4 regions of the Streptomyces sp. NPDC030991 genome follow, and region 1 is predicted to be linked to each of the others. Evidence: riboswitches for the same ligand, from Rfam matches in the RefSeq annotation. Region 1 holds a riboswitch; each other region holds the start of a gene.
What was found. A riboswitch is a leader RNA that binds a small molecule or an ion and turns the genes downstream of it on or off. The one in region 1 is predicted to bind cyclic di-AMP.

Region 1 (4,204 bases):
CGCCCCGGCCGGTCCCTCGCCCTCGCCCGCGCTTTCGCCGTCACCCGCGCCCTCGCCGTCACCCTCACCGGCCGCGGCGGACTCCTGCTCGAACTCCAGCGCCACGGCCGCGAGTTCCTGGAGGTTCTCGATGCGGGTCTCGTCCTGCGGGTCGGTGGAGGACTGCAACTCCGCGAGGTACCCGGTGCGTTCGAGGACCGCTTCGAGGACCGTGGCCGGTCCGGCGCCCGACTCGACGATGGTCCGCAGGTCCTCCATGAGGGTGTTGAACCGCTTCACCGCGTTCGTGGAGCGGGCCGCCATGCCGTACGCCTCGTCGACGCGGCGCAGCGCCTGCGGGAAGGAGATCTTCTCGCGCTGGGAGAGGGCGTCGATCATGGCTTCGGCGCGGTCGCCGATGCCGCGCTTGGGCACGTTCAGGATGCGGCGCAGGGGGACGGAGTCCTCCGGGTTCGCCAGGACCCGGAGGTAGGCCAGGACGTCCCTGACCTCCTTGCGCTCGTAGAAGCGGACGCCGCCGACGACCTTGTAGGGCAGGCCGACGCGGATGAAGATCTCTTCGAAGACACGGGACTGCGCGTTGGTCCGGTAGAAGACGGCGACGTCGCCGGCCTTCGCGTCGCCCGCGTCGGTGAGCCGGTCGATCTCCTCGGCGACGAACTGGGCCTCGTCGTGCTCGGTGTCCGCGACGTAGCCGGTGATCTGGGAGCCCGCGCCCGCGTTCGTCCACAGGTTCTTCGGGCGGCGCGATTCGTTGCGCTCGATGACCGCGTTGGCCGCGCTGAGGATCGTCTGCGTGGAGCGGTAGTTCTGCTCCAGGAGGATCGTCGTCGCGTCGGCGTAGTCCTCCTCGAACTGGAGGATGTTGCGGATGGTGGCGCCGCGGAAGGCGTAGATGGACTGGTCGGCGTCGCCGACGACGCACAGTTCGGCGGGGTCGGCGTCGTGGCCCTCGGTGTCCTTGGCCGGGCCGACGAGCTCGCGCACCAGCGCGTACTGCGCGTGGTTGGTGTCCTGGTACTCGTCGACCAGGACGTGGCGGAAGCGGCGGCGGTAGTGCTCGGCGACGTCGGGGAACGCGCGCAGCAGGTTGACCGTCGTCATGATCAGGTCGTCGAAGTCGAGGGCGTTGGCCTCGCGCAGCCGCGACTGGTACATCGCGTACGCCTGCGCGACGGACTTCTCGAAGCCGTCGGCAGCGGTCTTGGCGAAGTCCTCCTCGTCGGTCAGCTCGTTCTTCAGGTTCGAGATCTTGGCGCTGAACGACTTCGGCGGGAACTTCTTCGGGTCCAGGTCCAGGTCGCGGCAGACCAGGGCCATGAGCCGCTTGCTGTCGGCGGCGTCGTAGATCGAGAACGACGACGTGAAGCCGAGCCTCTTGGACTCCCTGCGCAGGATGCGCACGCACGCGCTGTGGAAGGTCGAGACCCACATGGCGTTCGCCCGCGGGCCCACCAGGGACTCGACGCGCTCCTTCATCTCGCCCGCGGCCTTGTTCGTGAACGTGATCGCGAGGATCTGGCCGGGGTGCACCCCGCGCTCCGCCAGCAGGTAGGCGATGCGGTGGGTGAGGACGCGGGTCTTGCCGGAGCCTGCGCCCGCGACGATGAGCAGGGGGGAGCCCGCGTGCGCGACGGCCGCCCGCTGGTTCTCGTTCAACCCGTCCAGGAGTGCGGCCGGGTCGAGGACAGGGCGGGGCGCCCCGTCGCGGTAGTACGCGTCCCTGGCCGGGGGCACGTCGAACTTCCCGCCGAACAGGTCGTCCGGGATCGGCTCCGGAACCGGTCCGTCGTGCTCGCTGTCGGGCGGCGGCGGGGGCTCCTCCGTCCGGTTCTGGAGGTCTGCCAGGAAGCTGTCGTCAAAGAGGCTGCTCATCGCCTTACGAGTCTAGGCCGCCCCACTGACACCCCGCCGCCACCTTCACAACCCCGCGCATACGTGCAGGTCAGCGACGTCCGTCCGGCCGGGCACAGCGCCAGTCACAACGCCAGTCACGGCAGGTGAGAGGGGGTGAGCCGCGAGTGACGAGCGGCGGCGTTGCGCGACCGGAGGGGCCCGGTGTCGCCAAGGTCACGAAAATGTATCGGGCATATCGCACATCAACCTTCACAGCAGCAACACGAGTTGGCTACCGTGCTGCGCGGGCAGTCCGTCCTCCCGACCGCGAGCACCGCGGCGAACGGGCAGCCCCCGCCGAGTCCCGTACGCCGCAAGGCAGGGAACCGGGGACCCGACCGAGTCCCGTACGCCGCGAGGCAGGGGCCCGGGGACCCAACCGACCTTGGGGTGAATCGGCTCGACAGCCCGGCAGGCCCGGCAAGCACCGGGCGGGCAGTCGGCCGTAGGGCAGCCTTCCGTACGCCCGAACCCGACAGCTAACCCGGTAGGCGGACCACGGAAGGAGTCGCCTCCCTTGGCGTCGCACCGCAAGTCGCGCACCCGCTCCCGCTTCGCGGGCGGCCTTCGCACCACTCCCGCGGTCGGGTTCACGACCGTCGCTCTCACGTCGGTCGCGCTTCTCTCGCAGACGGCCCAGGCGGCGCCGCAGCCGGCCAGGCCGAGCGTCGAAGAGGTGCAGAAGAAGGTCGACACCCTGTACCGGCAGGCCGAGGTCGCCACGCAGAAGTACAACGCCGCCAAGGAACAGGCCGACGGCAAGAAGAAGCAGGTCGACAGGCTTCTCGACGACATCGCGCAGCGCACCGAGAAGATGAACGCGGCCCGTCAGGAACTGGGCCGGTTCGCCGCCGAGCAGTACCGGACGGGCGGGATGAGCGACACCGCGACGATGCTTCTCGCGGACGATCCCGAGGACTACTTCGCGCAGGACCGGTTGCTGAGCCGGATGACGGCCGGCCAGAAGAAGGCGGTCGACGACTACCAGGAGCAGCAGCGCGCGACCGCGAAGAAGCGTACCGAGGCGCAGGAGAACCTCCAGCAGCTCACCTCTTCGCAGACCGAGCTGAAGACGTCCAAGCGGAGCGTGCAGACGAAGCTCTCCGACGCGCGGGCGCTGCTGTCCGAGCTGACCGCCGAGGAGAAGCAGCGGCTCGCGGCGATCGAGAAGAAGAAGGAAGAGACGGCCCGCAAGAAGGCCGCGGAGCTGGCCAAGAAGCAGAAGGCCGAGGAGGACCGGAAGGCGGCCGAGCAGGCGGCCCGGCAGGAGGACGCCTCAGGCTCGGGCTCGGGGTCCGGCTCGGGCTCCGGTTCGTCCGGCACGTCGCCGGACACGTCGTCCGGTGCCTCTTCCGGCTATGCCACCAAGGCCGCGAAGGCGCTCGCGTTCGCCAAGTCGCAGGAGGGCAAGCCGTACGTGTGGGGTGCCACGGGCCCGAGCTCCTACGACTGCTCGGGGCTCACCCAGGCGGCGTGGAAGGCGGCCGGTATCTCGCTGCCGCGCACCACGTGGGACCAGGTGGAGTTCGGCACGACCGTGCCGCTCTCCGCTATCCAACCCGGTGATCTGGTCTTCTTCTACGACGACATCAGCCACGTCGGCCTCTACCTCGGCGACGGCATGATGATCCACGCGCCGAAGCCGGGCGCGTACGTCCGCGAGGAGTCCATCTACTACGACGGCACGGGCTCGATCCACAGCGTGGTGCGCCCCGCCTGAGGGGCGGTTCCTCAGGTCCAGTCCGGTTCAGTCAGGTCCCGTCAGGTCCAGAGGACGGCGATGAAGATGTTGGCCATGGTGAGTCCGCCGACGGCGGCGAAGAGGCCCTTCTCCGCCTTCTCCTCGTCGCGCTTCACGTAGACGATCCCGAGGATCACGATCAGGATCGCCAGCTTGATGCCGATCTTGATGTTGTTCACGGTGCTGCCGTCGGCCTGGTTGAGGCCGACCAGGGCGACGCCGGTCACCAGCATGGTCAGGGCGCCGTGCAGCATCGCCTTGTTGAAGCGGGCGGTGCCCTGCCCCATCGCGGACATCTGGGTGAGGAAGCCGCCGAGCAGTGAGGCTATGCCGATGATGTGCAGGCCCACGAAGAGATGGATGAGTACGTCCATGGTTCCGGAGCCTAGTGGGGTGCCCGTACCCGGGTGACAGCGGGCATCCCCGGTCACCCGACTGTCACTTTCTGCCACAGTCCATAACAAAGCAACTAATTGCGAACAGTCCGTCACCAACCCGTTACGCCCGGGTTTAGCGTCCTTGCCAGGTGCCCGGCTCCCCACCGCCGTCCGGACCAAGGGCGGCAGT
Region 2 (4,204 bases), on a different contig from region 1:
GCAGCTCGGTAGCTCGCTGGGCTCATAACCCAGAGGTCGCAGGTTCAAATCCTGTCCCCGCTACTGAAGTCCGAGGCCGGAATCTTTCGAGATTCCGGCCTCGTTCTGTTGGTGGGTCCTGACCCGGACGGAGCAGTAGCGCTCGCCCCCGGCCCCCTCCCCGGGAACCCTTGGTGAGACGCCGGAATCCGGGCGCGGACGTGGCAGGAGACAAGTGGTGGGGCAGCGAGGAGGGCGGCAGAGCCACGGAGCGGACGCCGTCGGCACGCGTGCCTTCCTCCGCGTGCTGCCGCTGCTGCTGATCGCCGGCGGCGCGGTCTACGAGTACTGCACCCCGTCCGAGTTCGCCGGCTCCCCCCTGTTCAGCGCCGCGCCGCTGGTCGTCGCCCCGTTCTTCTCGCTGGCCGGCACGGTCACGGCCGGGGCCGTCTCGATCGCCGCGATCGTCGCCGTGCACCTCAGATACGAAGGGGCGTTCACCACCGGCGTCTACACCGAGATGGCGACCGTCGCCACGGTGTGCGTCCTGGCCTGCTTCATCAACCGGATCAAGCGCCGCAGCGACGAGCAGCTCGCCTCCGCCCGGCAGATCGCGGAGGCGGCCCAGCTCGCGGTGTTGCCGGAACCGGCCGGGCGGATCGGGGGACTCGCCGTCGCGGCGCGGTACGAGGCGGCGCAGGCCGACGCGTTCATCGGCGGTGACCTGTACGCCGTGCAGGACACCCCGCACGGGGTGCGGTTCGTCGTCGGGGACGTACGCGGCAAGGGCATGGGCGCGGTCGCCGCCGTGGCCGTCGTCATCGGCGCCTTCCGTGAGGCCGCCGAGCAGGAGGGCACCCTGGAGGCGGTCGCCCAGCGGCTGGAGCGGGCGCTGGCCAGGGAGGGCAGCCGACGGCGCGGCATCGACGACTTCGAGGGGTTCACCACCGCCGTGCTCGCCGAGATCCCGCACGGCGGCCACCTCCTGCGCGTCCTCAACCGCGGCCACCCCGAGCCCGTCGTGCTGCGCGGCGACGGTACGGTCCAGGTGATCACGCCCGCGGAGGCGGCGCTGCCGCTCGGCCTGGGCGAGCTCGGCTCCTGGCCGGACCGGGCCACCGAGACGGAGTTCCCGTCCGCGGCGACGCTGCTGCTCTACACCGACGGGCTCTCCGAGGCGCGGGACGCGGGGGGCGTCTTCTACGATCCCGCGGCCCGGCTCGCCGGACGCGTCTTCCCCGGGCCCGAGGAGCTCCTCGCGACGCTGGCCGAAGAGGTGCGCCTGCACACCGGGGGCGGCGCCAGTGACGACATGGCGCTGCTCGCCGTACGGCGCTCTTGATCAACGTCACGAGGGGTGATCGAACGGCATCCCTGCGCATAACAATTGACACACCGTCAGAAAATGACAGGTTTGGCCTGTGCCGGAATCGGCGGTCAACTCGCCCGATTCCGCCCGGTAGTGCCCCGTTAAGTCCAGGCCAGAGACGTGAACGATCAGTGGGAACAGCTTGGAATTACTATCGGCTGTCTATTAACGTTCGATAACGCAGCGCGGTCGTCCCAGCCGTCACAAGAGATGGCTCCGCGCGCACACGCTCAATCCCGCAAGGGAGCCGGGGAACCACCAACTTGGGGTGAATCAGGCATCGTTCCGTCGCTTTTCGGGCGCCGGACCGTGCTCGTAGGAGACCTTCCTGCTCCGAACCCGTCAGCTAACCCGGTAGGCGAGAGGAAGGAAAGGAGAGCGCCCCCGTGGCGTCGAACCGTCCTGCCCCCGAGTTCTCCGGGTTCTCCGCCGACTCCGCCGATGGCGGCCTCGGCGTCGAGCGGGAGAGCTGGGAGGAGTGGAACCCCACCGAGGAGTCCGTCCGTCCCGTCCGCGGCCGGCACCGCGTGGCCCGCCAGCGCGGCGGACTCGCCCGCAGCTCCACGGTCCTCGGCGTCGGCGTGATCGCCGCCGTCGGCGCGGGCGGCATCGCCACCGCGCAGGGCGGCAAGCCCGCCGTCCACATCTCCATGCCCGACCTCTCCGCCGTCAAGGACTCGCTGCCCGAGGCCGCGTCGCTGCCCGGCGTGGGCGCGCTCATGTCCAACGGCTCCGGCTCCGGCTCCGCCGCCGACGCCGCCTCGGCCGCCCCGCTCACCATGGTGGGCACCGGGGAGTCGGGTGCGGGCGAGGCGCTGCGCGCCCGCATCATGCAGCAGGCCGAGACGCAGCAGGACGCCGCCGACGCCAAGGCGCAGGCCGTCGCCGAGGAGGCCGCCGCGCGGAAGGCCGCCGCCGACGCCGCGGAGAAGCAGGAGAAGGCCGAGGCCAAGGCCGCCGCCGAGAAGAAGAAGGCGGAGGAGGAGGCCAAGAAGAAGGCCGAGGCCGAGCGCCTCGCCAAGCTGGCCAAGAGCTTCAAGCTCCCCGTCGCCTCGTACACGCTCACCGGCACCTTCGGACAGCCCGGCTCCCTCTGGTCCTCCGGCTACCACACGGGCCTCGACTTCGCGGCCTCCACCGGTACGCCGATCTACGCGATCCACGGCGGCACCGTCACCGAGGCCGGCTGGGCGGGCGCGTACGGCTACCGCACGATCCTCACCCTCGACGACGGCACCGAGCTGTGGTTCTGCCACCAGTCCTCGATGAACGTCAGCGTCGGCCAGAAGGTCAGCACCGGCGACGTCATCGGCCGCGTGGGCGCCACCGGCAATGTCACCGGGGCCCACCTCCACCTGGAGGTCCACCCCGGAGGCGACGCCACAGGAGTCGACCCGGCCGCGTGGCTGCGCGGCAACGGCCTCACCCCCTGACCCCGGTACGCCCCCGCGGAATACCCGGTTCCGTGGGGGCGTTGAAGCAGGGCATGACTTCTTCTCCCGCTCTGCGCAAGCTCGGCTCCTCCGACCTGGAGGTCTTCCCGCTCTCCCTCGGGGGCAACGTGTTCGGGTGGACGGCCGACGAGGCCGCCTCCTTCGCGGTGCTCGACGCCTACACCGCCGGCGGCGGCAACTTCATCGACACGGCCGACTCGTACTCGGCCTGGATCGAGGGGAACAAGGGCGGGGAGTCGGAGACGATCATCGGCAAGTGGGTCAAGGCCCGCGGCAACCGCGACGACGTCGTCATCGCCACCAAGGTCGCCCGCCACCCCGACTTCCCCGGCCTGCGCGGCCCCAACATCAAGGCCGCCGCCGACGCCTCCCTCCAGCGCCTGGGCACCGACCACATCGACCTGTACTACACGCACTTCGACGACGACGAGACGATCCCGGTCGAGGAGATCATCGGCGCCCTCGACGAACTGGTGAAGGCGGGCAAGGTGCGCTCCATCGCCGCGTCGAACATCTCGCCCGAGCGCCTCCAGGAGTCCCTCGACTTCTCCGACCGCGAGGGCCTCGCCCGGTACGTCGCCCTCCAGCCGCACTACAACCTCGTCTCGCGCGACACGTACGAGGGGCCCCGGCAGGACATCGCCTCCCGTGCGGGCCTCGCCGCCGTCCCCTACTACGCGCTGGCCTCCGGCTTCCTGACCGGCAAGTACCGGCCGGGCGTCACGGTCGACAGCGCGCGGGCCGGGGGCGCCGCCAAGCACCTGGAGACCGAGCGGGGCCGCAAGGTCCTCACCGCCCTGGACGAGATCGCCGAGGCGCACCGCGCCGAGATCGCCACGGTCGCCCTGGCCTGGCTCGCCGCGCAGCCCACGGTGGCGGCGCCGATCGCGTCCGCGCGCACGGTCGAACAGCTGCCGGCGCTGCTCGCGGTGGCGGACCTGAAGCTCACGGACGCCGAGCTCGGCCGCCTCACCGACGCCTCCGCCTGAGCGCCTGGCTACGGATAGCGGTACGGGTTGTACGCGGGTCCCTGCGGCATCGGCGGGCCCGCGTACACCGGTGGCCGCCACATCGGCGCCGCGATCCGGGAGGCGTACGCCAGCGCGGGGCGCGCGAAGCCGCGGCGCTCCCACAGCGCGTCGAGCAACTCCCGCTCCCGTACGACGAAATCGGCGCCGGCCCGGCCCCTGCGGCCGCGGTGCCGCAGCAGCGCGAGCGAGGTCGCGTACGACTCGTACTCGGCGACCGCCGTGTCCGCCTCCTTGCCGCCGTAGTGCGCGGCGTACTCCCGGGCCAGGCGGCGGGCCTTGAGCGAGCCGAGGGCGAACGGTTCGGGCGGCGCGAGCCAGCCGGCGACGACATAGGCGGACAGCTCCGCTCGCACCGTGCGCAGTTCGCGACG
Region 3 (4,204 bases), on a different contig from region 1:
CGGTCGCGAAGCGCCAGGTGGCGAGCTCGACGGGGCCGTCGAAGCGGAGCAGTTCCTCGACCGCGGTGTCGAGCAGCTCGTGCTCGCCGCGTTCGATCGCAGCCTGGAGCTGGGCCCGCTGCTCGGGGTGGTGCAGGAGCGTGTGGACGCCGTTGCCGATGAGGTTGATGGTTGTCTCGAAACCGGCGAACAGAAGGACGAAACACATGGCGGCGGCCTCGTTCTCCGTGAGGTGCTCGCCGTGGTCCGATGCGCGGATGAGACCCGAGATCAGGTCGTCGCTGAGATCGTCCCGCTTGCGGTGGATCAGCTCGGCCAGATAGCCGCGCATCTTCTTCACGGAACGGGCCACACCGCCGCGGGGCCCGCCGCCGTGCCGGATCATCATGCCCGCCCAGTCACGGAAGTCGTCCTGGTCCTCGGGGGGAACACCGAGCAGGTCGCAGATCGCGTAGATGGGGAGCGGGAAGGCGAAGTCGTGGATCAGGTCGGCCTCGCCGGTGCCCGCGAACCGGTCGATGAGGTCGTCGGTCAACTCCTGCACGCGTGGCGCGAACTGAGCGATGCGGCGCGGGGTGAACGCCTTGGAGACGAGGCGGCGCAGCCGGGTGTGGTCCGGCGGGTCGATGTTGAGCAGATGCGTCATCAGGTTGGCGCTGCGCTCGCCGGGGATGCCGGTCCTGTTCTTCCCCTGGGCGTCCTCGGCGTGGTGCTCGGGGTTCTTCGACAACCGGCCGTCCGCGAGCGCCTGGCGCGCGTCGGCGTACCGGGTCACGAGCCACGCCTCGACTCCGCTGGGGAGCTTCGTCCGGTGGACGGGGGAGTGCTCCCGGAGCCAGGCGTAGGCCGGGTACGGGTCGGTCGCGAACTCCCATGTGAAGAGTTCGGGTGCGGTGTTCGGGGCGTTCACCCGACGACCGTAACCGGCGGCGGTACGGGCCGGGCGGTCGGCACCGGCCCGGCGCCGCCGAAGCGGACTCCCGTGCGGACTCCCGTGCGGGCTCCCGTGCTGACCGCCCGTGCGGAGCGCCCGAACGGGCTGCCCGTGCGGACCGTTTGCGCAGGCCGCGAAGTGACACACCGTCAAGACTGTGACTTTCACGTGATCTCCGCTGCATCGACTTGTGACAAGCGTTCGAGTCCCGCTACGTTCACCAGTCATCGCGACACAGGCACAACCGGCACCACTTCCGCCATCCCTGTCGCGTGCTGCATCAGTCTCGCGAAAGGCAACCGCATGCTCTCCGGGAACGGTCGACACCGTCGCCCCCGTCAGGCCCCTGCTCTCGTCGTCGCCGCAGGCGTCACCGGCAGCGCCATCGCGATCCCGCTGCTCGCCGCGACCAGCGCGAGCGCCGCCACCACCGCCACCTGGGACAAGCTCGCCGAGTGCGAGTCCGGTGGCCAGTGGAGTCTGGACGCGGGCAACGGCTACTACGGCGGGCTGCAGTTCTCGCAGGAGATGTGGGAGCAGTACGGGGGCCTCGACTTCGCCCCGAGCGCCGACGAGGCCAGCCGCTCGCAGCAGATAGCCGTCGCCGAGAAGGCTCTCGAGGCGAAGGGGCCCAGCGCCTGGCCGAGCTGCTCGATCGTGGCGGGCCTCACCAAGGGCGCCGGCTCCGCCGATGTCGACCCGGGGGCGAGCGCTTCCCCGCAGCCGTCCGGATCGCCCGATTCATCCGACGGCTCGACCGACTCGACCGGCTCCACCGGCTCCACCGGCTCGACCGACTCCACCGGTTCGGCCGATTCGGGAGAGAAGAGTCACGACGGGTCCGCCACGGCCGACCCGTCCGACACGCCGTCAACTGACGTCTCGGGAGAGACCTCCGGTGACGAGGCGGGCGCCAAGGCGAGCGACAAGACGAGCGACGAAGCGGCCGACGCGGCGTCCGGGGAGGCCGTGGAGAGCGGCGCCGCGGACGGCACGGGCGACAGTTCGGACGAGCCGGAGCCGTCCGGCTCTGCCTCCTCCGGCGCTTCTGACTCCTCCGGCTCCTCCGACCCCTCCGGCTCGGCGACGTCGTCCCCCAGCGCCTCCGAGGACTCCACGACGGGCGGCCGTCACCGCGGCGACCGTGCCGGGGACGACACGTCCGACTCCCGTACGAGTGACGGGCGTCACGCCTCCCGCGAGGCGGAGCGCGGCGAGGGGGCCTACACCGTCCGCTCCGGCGACAGTCTGTGGGACATCGCCGACGCCCAGGACGTCCACGGAGGGTGGGATGCGCTCTACGACCTGAACAAGAAGACGGTCGGCGCCGACCCCGACCTCATCCTGCCTGGTCAGAGTCTGGACCTTGGCCTCGAATCGGTCGAAAAGTAGCGGGAGTTCAGTGCTGGTTGAGGCGCGTATGTCCACTTTTGCGAGAGTGAGACATGAGTCTCAAAAACCCTGATCGTCTTTGATATCGGGCGGATCGACTGCTTACGGTCGTCACCGCTCGCCACAGCGGGCCCCGATGGACGTCACGCCGAATCCTGCCAACGTCCGTACGGGAACAGTCGACGCGTCAGCGCCGTAGGCAGGAGCGGGGGACCCAAGGTAAGTGCCGGGAAACCGGCTTGGGGTTAAGCCGCGCACAAGGTTGCGCGGCCGGACACTCACTGGTCCGAACCCGACAGCTCACCTCGTAGGCGTCGGTGAGGGGATTACTCCATGCTGCTTTCCAGCAAGGGCAAGCACCGCCGTCCGTCCAAGGCCGTCCGCGTGGCCACGCTCGCCGGCGTCGCCGGTGCCGCCGTCGCCGTCCCGCTGATGGGTGCCACCTCCGCCTCCGCCGCCTCCACCTCCGAGTGGGACCAGGTCGCGAGCTGCGAGTCCGGTGGCAACTGGTCCATCAACACGGGCAACGGTTACTACGGTGGCCTCCAGTTCTCGTCCTCCACCTGGGCCGCGTACGGCGGCACCGCCTACGCGTCCTCCGCCGACCAGGCGTCCAAGGCGCAGCAGATATCCGTCGCCGAGAAGGTCCTCGCCGCGCAGGGCAAGGGTGCCTGGCCGAGCTGTGGTGTGGGCCTGTCCGGCGCCGACACCAGCAACTCCGCTCCCGCGGACTCCTCGGCCGACACGCAGCAGCAGGCTCAGCCGCAGCAGCAGGAGCGCTCGGACTCCTCCACGACGACCCGCTCCCAGCAGCGCGAGCAGCCGCAGCAGCAGCAGGCTCAGCCGCAGCAGGAGACCAAGAAGGACACCGTCACCACCCCGACCGGCAAGAAGGTCGAGAAGGGCGACGGCGAGTACAAGGTCAAGTCCGGCGACACCCTCAGCAAGATCGCCGACGCGCACGGCACCAACTGGCAGAAGGTGTTCAAGCTCAACAAGGACATCGTCGCCGACGCGGACCTCATCTACCCGGGTCAGCAGCTGCACCTGAAGTAGGACGAGCCGCACAGGCACGGACCGGCGTCGGCGGACGCCGGGTTCGGGCCGCTCGCTCCAGCGACCTCCGTCCCGGCATCCGGGACGGAGGTCGCTGTCTTTGTTCCATTAAGAAACATTTCGCTATGGGCGTTGTCCACGAGGCGGTCGGTCGGCTGGCCGATGCCTCGGAGCCGGTTACGCTCATGGGTGCGGGACCAGTTATCCAAGCAGCCGCCCGCACCATTGCGTCACATCCCAGAAGGAGATGCTCGTGCCGTCCATCGACGTCGTCGTAGCCCGGGAAATCCTGGACTCCCGAGGCAACCCCACGGTCGAGGTCGAGGTCGGCCTCGACGACGGCAGCACCGGCCGTGCTGCCGTTCCGTCCGGTGCCTCCACCGGTGCCTTCGAGGCCATCGAACTCCGTGACGGTGACCCCAACCGTTACCACGGCAAGGGTGTCGAGAAGGCCGTCCTCGCCGTCATCGAGCAGATCGGCCCGGAGCTCGTCGGCTACGACGCCACCGAGCAGCGCCTCATCGACCAGGCGATGTTCGACCTGGACGCCACCGACAACAAGGGCTCGCTCGGCGCCAACGCGATCCTGGGCGTCTCCCTCGCCGTCGCGCACGCCGCGTCCGAGGCCAGCGACCTGCCGCTGTTCCGCTACCTCGGTGGCCCGAACGCGCACCTGCTGCCCGTCCCGATGATGAACATCCTGAACGGTGGGTCGCACGCCGACTCCAACGTCGACATCCAGGAGTTCATGATCGCCCCGATCGGCGCGGAGTCCTTCTCCGAGGCGCTGCGCTGGGGCACCGAGGTCTACCACACCCTCAA
Region 4 (4,204 bases), on a different contig from region 1:
GCGGACTGTCGCGCGGCGGGTCTCTCCGTGGGCTGCTTCCGCCCGCCGTCCGTGCCGGACGGCATCTCGCGACTGCGGCTGACCGCCCGCGCCGACCTCACCGACACGGAACTCGGCGAGGCCGTGCGGGTGATCAGCCGCACGGCTCCCGGCGGAGCGTTCAGCGCAGTGAGGTGACGAACTCCTCCCAGGCCGGGGCCGCGAACAGCAGGGCGGGCCCCGCGGTGTTCTTCGAGTCGCGGACGCCCACCAGTCCGGTCGCGGGCCCCGAGGTCAGGGGGGCTGTCTCGACGCAGTTGTTGGCGCCGGTGCTGCGGCTGCTGCGCCGCCACCGCGCGCCGCTCAGCGACGAGCTGGAGGGAACGGAAGGAACGTGCCGAGGCAGTGCATTCATGGTGCCCCCTTACGCAGTGCCGGGCCCGGGGCGAGGTGTCGGCGTCCTCGTCCGCTCGGCTATCCGGCGATCTGTGCGATGAATTCCAACGAGTCCTCGGGTGACAGAGCGCGGAGGAGAAGAGCATCGAAGGCGTCCGTGTACGCCGTGAGGTCTTCTTTCCGCTCGAGGTAGAGGCTACTCGTCAAATGGTCGAGAACAACCACGTCCAGATCAGATGTGTTCGGAAATGAGAACACAACGAAAGGGCCGGTGAGGCCGATATGGCCACCTGTCGAAAAAGGGAGCACCTGAATTCGGACATGTGGCATCTGCGCCGCCTCGGCCAGATGTGCAAGCTGTCGCCGCAGGATGCCGGATCCGCCCACTTCGCGCCGCAGCACCCCTTCGTCGAGCACCGCGCTCAGTCGCAGCGGCGGTTGCGCCCGCAACACGTCCTGCCGCGCGAGCCGCACCTCCACCAAGGCCTCGATGTGCCGCTCGGGCATCCCCGTCAGCACCGAACGCGTCACCGCCCGCGCGTACTCGGGCGTCTGCAACAGCCCCGGGACCACGCTCGTCTCCAGCGTCCGGATGCGGCACGCCTGCGACTCCAGACTGATGAAATCGCGGTAGGACGGCGGCAGCAGCCCCCGATAGGCGTGCCACCAGTGCTGCCCGCCCGCATCCTCGGCACCCGCAAGCGCGACCACGAGTTCGCGCTGGCGCGGATTCTCCGTCTCGAACGCGTCGAGCAGGCGCAGCACGTCCGACGCCTTCACACCACTGCGCCCTGTCTCGATCCGGCTCACCTTCGACTGGTGCCAGCCGACCAGCTTGGCGGCCTCCCCACTGGTCAGCCCGGCCTGCACCCGTAACGCGCGTAGCTCCGCGCCGAGTTTGCGACGGCGGACAGCGGGACCGTACTTCATGCCGACTCCTCAACGCTCCTCGGGCCTCGCGGCCGGGCTCTCCCCGACCCGTGCCACATGGCCGCTGAGCAGACGGTAGAGGAACCGGCGAGCGCTCGCCCAAATACGGTCTACCGTCGCAGAGTTCACCGCTTCGAGCGACAGATATATGCATATCTTGGGGGATCGGCACCGCGGGAGGGCAACCAAGTGGCACTCTGTCGCGAAGCAGAAGTCGGAGGCCGCACGCCAGCGAACCGCCAGAGTCGCAGGCGCGGTCCCGGTGGGAAAGGGACGACGTCGCCATGGCAGACCACCAGGAAGCATCCGTCACGCTGCCGAGCGATCCCGCCTCGGTCTCCGCCGCCCGCGGGTACGTGAGCAACGTACTGGCGGAGTGGGGCATGCCGCGGGACTCCGACGCGGCGGACATCGTGCGCCTGATCGTCTCGGAACTGGCGACCAACGCCGTGCAGCACACCCTGGGCCAGTCGCCCACCTTCACCGTCGACCTGGAACTCGAACGCGACGAACAGTTGCGGATCGGCGTCACGGACAGTCATCCGCGCTACCCCAAGCGCCTGCCCGCCGCCGTGCAGCAGGACAACGGCCGCGGCATGGTGATCATCCGCTCCCTCACCGCGGAGTGCGGCGGAAGGCTCTCGGTGTCACCCACGCCGGAGGGCGGGAAGACCGTGTGGATCTCCCTGCCCTGGATCATCAGCATGAACGACGGCCCCACCCGCCCCCTGCCCGCCCGCTGACGGCACCGGGCCGCGATCCCGGAACCACCGGGCACGCCGGAGCGCGCCGAATGCCCCCGGAGGCACCGGAGCCCTGCGCGAGCGCGCGTGGGGACGGGCCTGGCGCCCGGCCCGTCCCAGAGGCTGCCGTGCGGCGGGGTCAGCGCACCCGGCCGTACCAGACGCTCCGCGTCCAGATCTTCTGCAGCCGCACCACGTCCCCGGTCTTCGGGGAGTGCCAGATCCGCCCCTTCCCCGCGTAGATGCCCACGTGGTAGACGCTCCGGCCCGAGTGGAAGAAGACCAGGTCCCCGGTCCTGCGATGGGACGGGGCGACGTGGCGGGTCTTGTTGTACTGCTGACCGGCGGTGCGCGGCAGCTTCTTGCCCGCCCGCTTGAACGAGTAGAGCGTCAGGCCCGAGCAGTCGAACCGGTGCGGCCCCGAGGCGCCCCACTTGTACGGCGCTCCCTTCTTGGAGGCCGCGACCTTCAGAGCCTTGGTCGAGACCGCCACGGCCGACGCCTCGGACGCGGTACCGGGAACCATGATTCCGGCACCGGCGACGGCCAGCGTCAGGGCCGACGCGGTACCCGCCCGGGTCAGCAGCGAGGGAACACGATTGAGCGCAGTCATGCGCAACCCTTCGTCAGCCGCCTGTGAAGGGTGACCTGTCGGGTTCGGGCAGGCGAAGATGCCCGGCCGCGGTCTGCGGCTTCACCCCAAGGACCACTCGGACGCCACCTCCGTCGAGATGGGCCGGCGGCCCGTCGTGCCTGGGTCCTCCACTCCTGCCGGTGCACTTCTGTCGACCTGGCATCCGCGCGGCGGCAGGACTCGGCGTCCGCACGGACCGCCCCGCCGCGGCGGCGGGGGCTTGTCGTCGGAAGGGATCTTCACGCACTTGTGGAGGCGAAGCCGAGTCGAACCGGCGGTAAGTGAGGCTCCTCACGCTTGACCCGTTCAGGTGGACAGTGCGGCATTCGAACCCCGTCCGCGACCCCCGACCACGCTCGTACCAGCGGCGGAACGGCTTGTTCCGGTCTCTGCGTACCGTCGGAGCGCAACTGCGACCGACTGGATTCTGTAGCACTGTCTACGCCATTCGGCGGTACACCATCTGGACCGTTTCGGCGCGACGGCAGACAGTCCGCCCGAGCTGTGGCATCAACTGACCGTTTCTGGCGGCAGAGCGACCCTCTGTGTTCGTTTCTCGCCGTCAAGGACGCGCAACGCGCGTGTCAGGGTTGCCGCGTGCACCTCGCTCTCGCCCCGCCGGTGCATCAGCTCCAGCGCGTCCCGCAGCGCCACCGCCCGGCCGACCAGCGCCTGCGCCGCCCGCAGCCCCCGATAGGTGTCGTCGCCGCGCGCCGGATTGATCCGCGCCAGCGAATCGACCACCGCCAGATAGCTGTCCACGAGGTCGCACTCGGCCCGGGTCAGCGCGGGCAGCGGCGGCAGTTCGGACGGGTACACCGGCCGGTCACCTCGCACCCTGCGCGCCGAGCGCGCTCTTGCGGCTCCGCACGACGGCGTCCACCAGGCCGTACGCAAGGGCCTGGTGCGCGTCCAGCACCATGTCCCGCTCGATGTCCCGGCCGACCTGCTCCTTCTCCCGCCCCGAATGGCGCGCGAGCAACTCCTCCAACCGCTCGCGCGTCCGCACGATCTCGCGCGCCTGGATCTCCAGATCGGTGGGCTGGCCCCGGGCCGGTTCGGGCAGCGCGGGCTGGTCGAGCACCACGCGCGCGCCGGGCAGCATCATCCGCTTCCCCGGTGCTCCGGCGGCCAACAGCACCGCGGCGACGGACGCGGCCTGCCCCAGACAGGTCGTCTCCACCGCGCAACTGACGTACTGCACCGTGTCGTAGATCGCCGTCATCGCACTGAACGAGCCGCCGGGCGAGTTGATGTACAGCGAGATGTCCTGGTCGGGCGCCGTGTATTCGAGGTGCATGAACTGCGCCATCACATCGTTGGCGGACGTGTCGTCGATCGGGGTCCCGAGAAAGACGATGCGCTCCTCGAGCAGCTTCGCGTACGGATCGAGCGTGCGGTGCCCCGATGCCGTGCGCTCGGTGAACTCGGGCAGGACATAGCGGCCGGACGGACGGGTCATGGTGCTCGCGCCTCCTGTGCTCGTCACGGCCCCCGGGCTGCCCGGAAGCCGTCGCTGTAA

Region 2: another riboswitch for cyclic di-AMP. It lies ahead of ACZ45E_RS11195 (M23 family metallopeptidase); the one in region 1 lies ahead of ACZ45E_RS31215 (C40 family peptidase).
Region 3: another riboswitch for cyclic di-AMP. It lies ahead of ACZ45E_RS19030 (transglycosylase family protein); the one in region 1 lies ahead of ACZ45E_RS31215 (C40 family peptidase).
Region 4: another riboswitch for cyclic di-AMP. It lies ahead of ACZ45E_RS27420 (C40 family peptidase); the one in region 1 lies ahead of ACZ45E_RS31215 (C40 family peptidase).

What each region holds. Positions count from the first base shown of each region.
Region 1 is NZ_JBVIFR010000021.1:48,741-52,944, reverse strand. It holds gene pcrA (DNA helicase PcrA) at 1-1,875, opposite strand, end outside; cyclic di-AMP (ydaO/yuaA leader) riboswitch at 2,237-2,405, shown strand; gene ACZ45E_RS31215 (C40 family peptidase) at 2,414-3,616, shown strand; gene ACZ45E_RS31210 (hypothetical protein) at 3,658-4,011, opposite strand.
Region 2 is NZ_JBVIFR010000004.1:540,151-544,354, forward strand. It holds tRNA gene ACZ45E_RS11185 (tRNA-Met) at 1-63, shown strand, start outside; gene ACZ45E_RS11190 (PP2C family protein-serine/threonine phosphatase) at 218-1,321, shown strand; cyclic di-AMP (ydaO/yuaA leader) riboswitch at 1,566-1,724, shown strand; gene ACZ45E_RS11195 (M23 family metallopeptidase) at 1,735-2,781, shown strand; gene ACZ45E_RS11200 (aldo/keto reductase) at 2,835-3,791, shown strand; gene ACZ45E_RS11205 (PrsW family intramembrane metalloprotease) at 3,800-4,204, opposite strand, start outside.
Region 3 is NZ_JBVIFR010000009.1:111,977-116,180, reverse strand. It holds gene ACZ45E_RS19040 (cytochrome P450 family protein) at 1-910, opposite strand, end outside; gene ACZ45E_RS19035 (transglycosylase family protein) at 1,238-2,326, shown strand; cyclic di-AMP (ydaO/yuaA leader) riboswitch at 2,508-2,655, shown strand; gene ACZ45E_RS19030 (transglycosylase family protein) at 2,660-3,382, shown strand; gene eno (phosphopyruvate hydratase) at 3,636-4,204, shown strand, end outside.
Region 4 is NZ_JBVIFR010000016.1:58,424-62,627, reverse strand. It holds gene ACZ45E_RS27440 (8-amino-7-oxononanoate synthase) at 1-177, shown strand, start outside; gene ACZ45E_RS27435 (DUF397 domain-containing protein) at 161-394, opposite strand; gene ACZ45E_RS27430 (helix-turn-helix domain-containing protein) at 454-1,305, opposite strand; gene ACZ45E_RS27425 (ATP-binding protein) at 1,590-2,048, shown strand; gene ACZ45E_RS27420 (C40 family peptidase) at 2,188-2,661, opposite strand; cyclic di-AMP (ydaO/yuaA leader) riboswitch at 2,665-2,796, opposite strand; gene ACZ45E_RS27415 (hypothetical protein) at 3,193-3,501, opposite strand; gene ACZ45E_RS27410 (ATP-dependent Clp protease proteolytic subunit) at 3,509-4,144, opposite strand.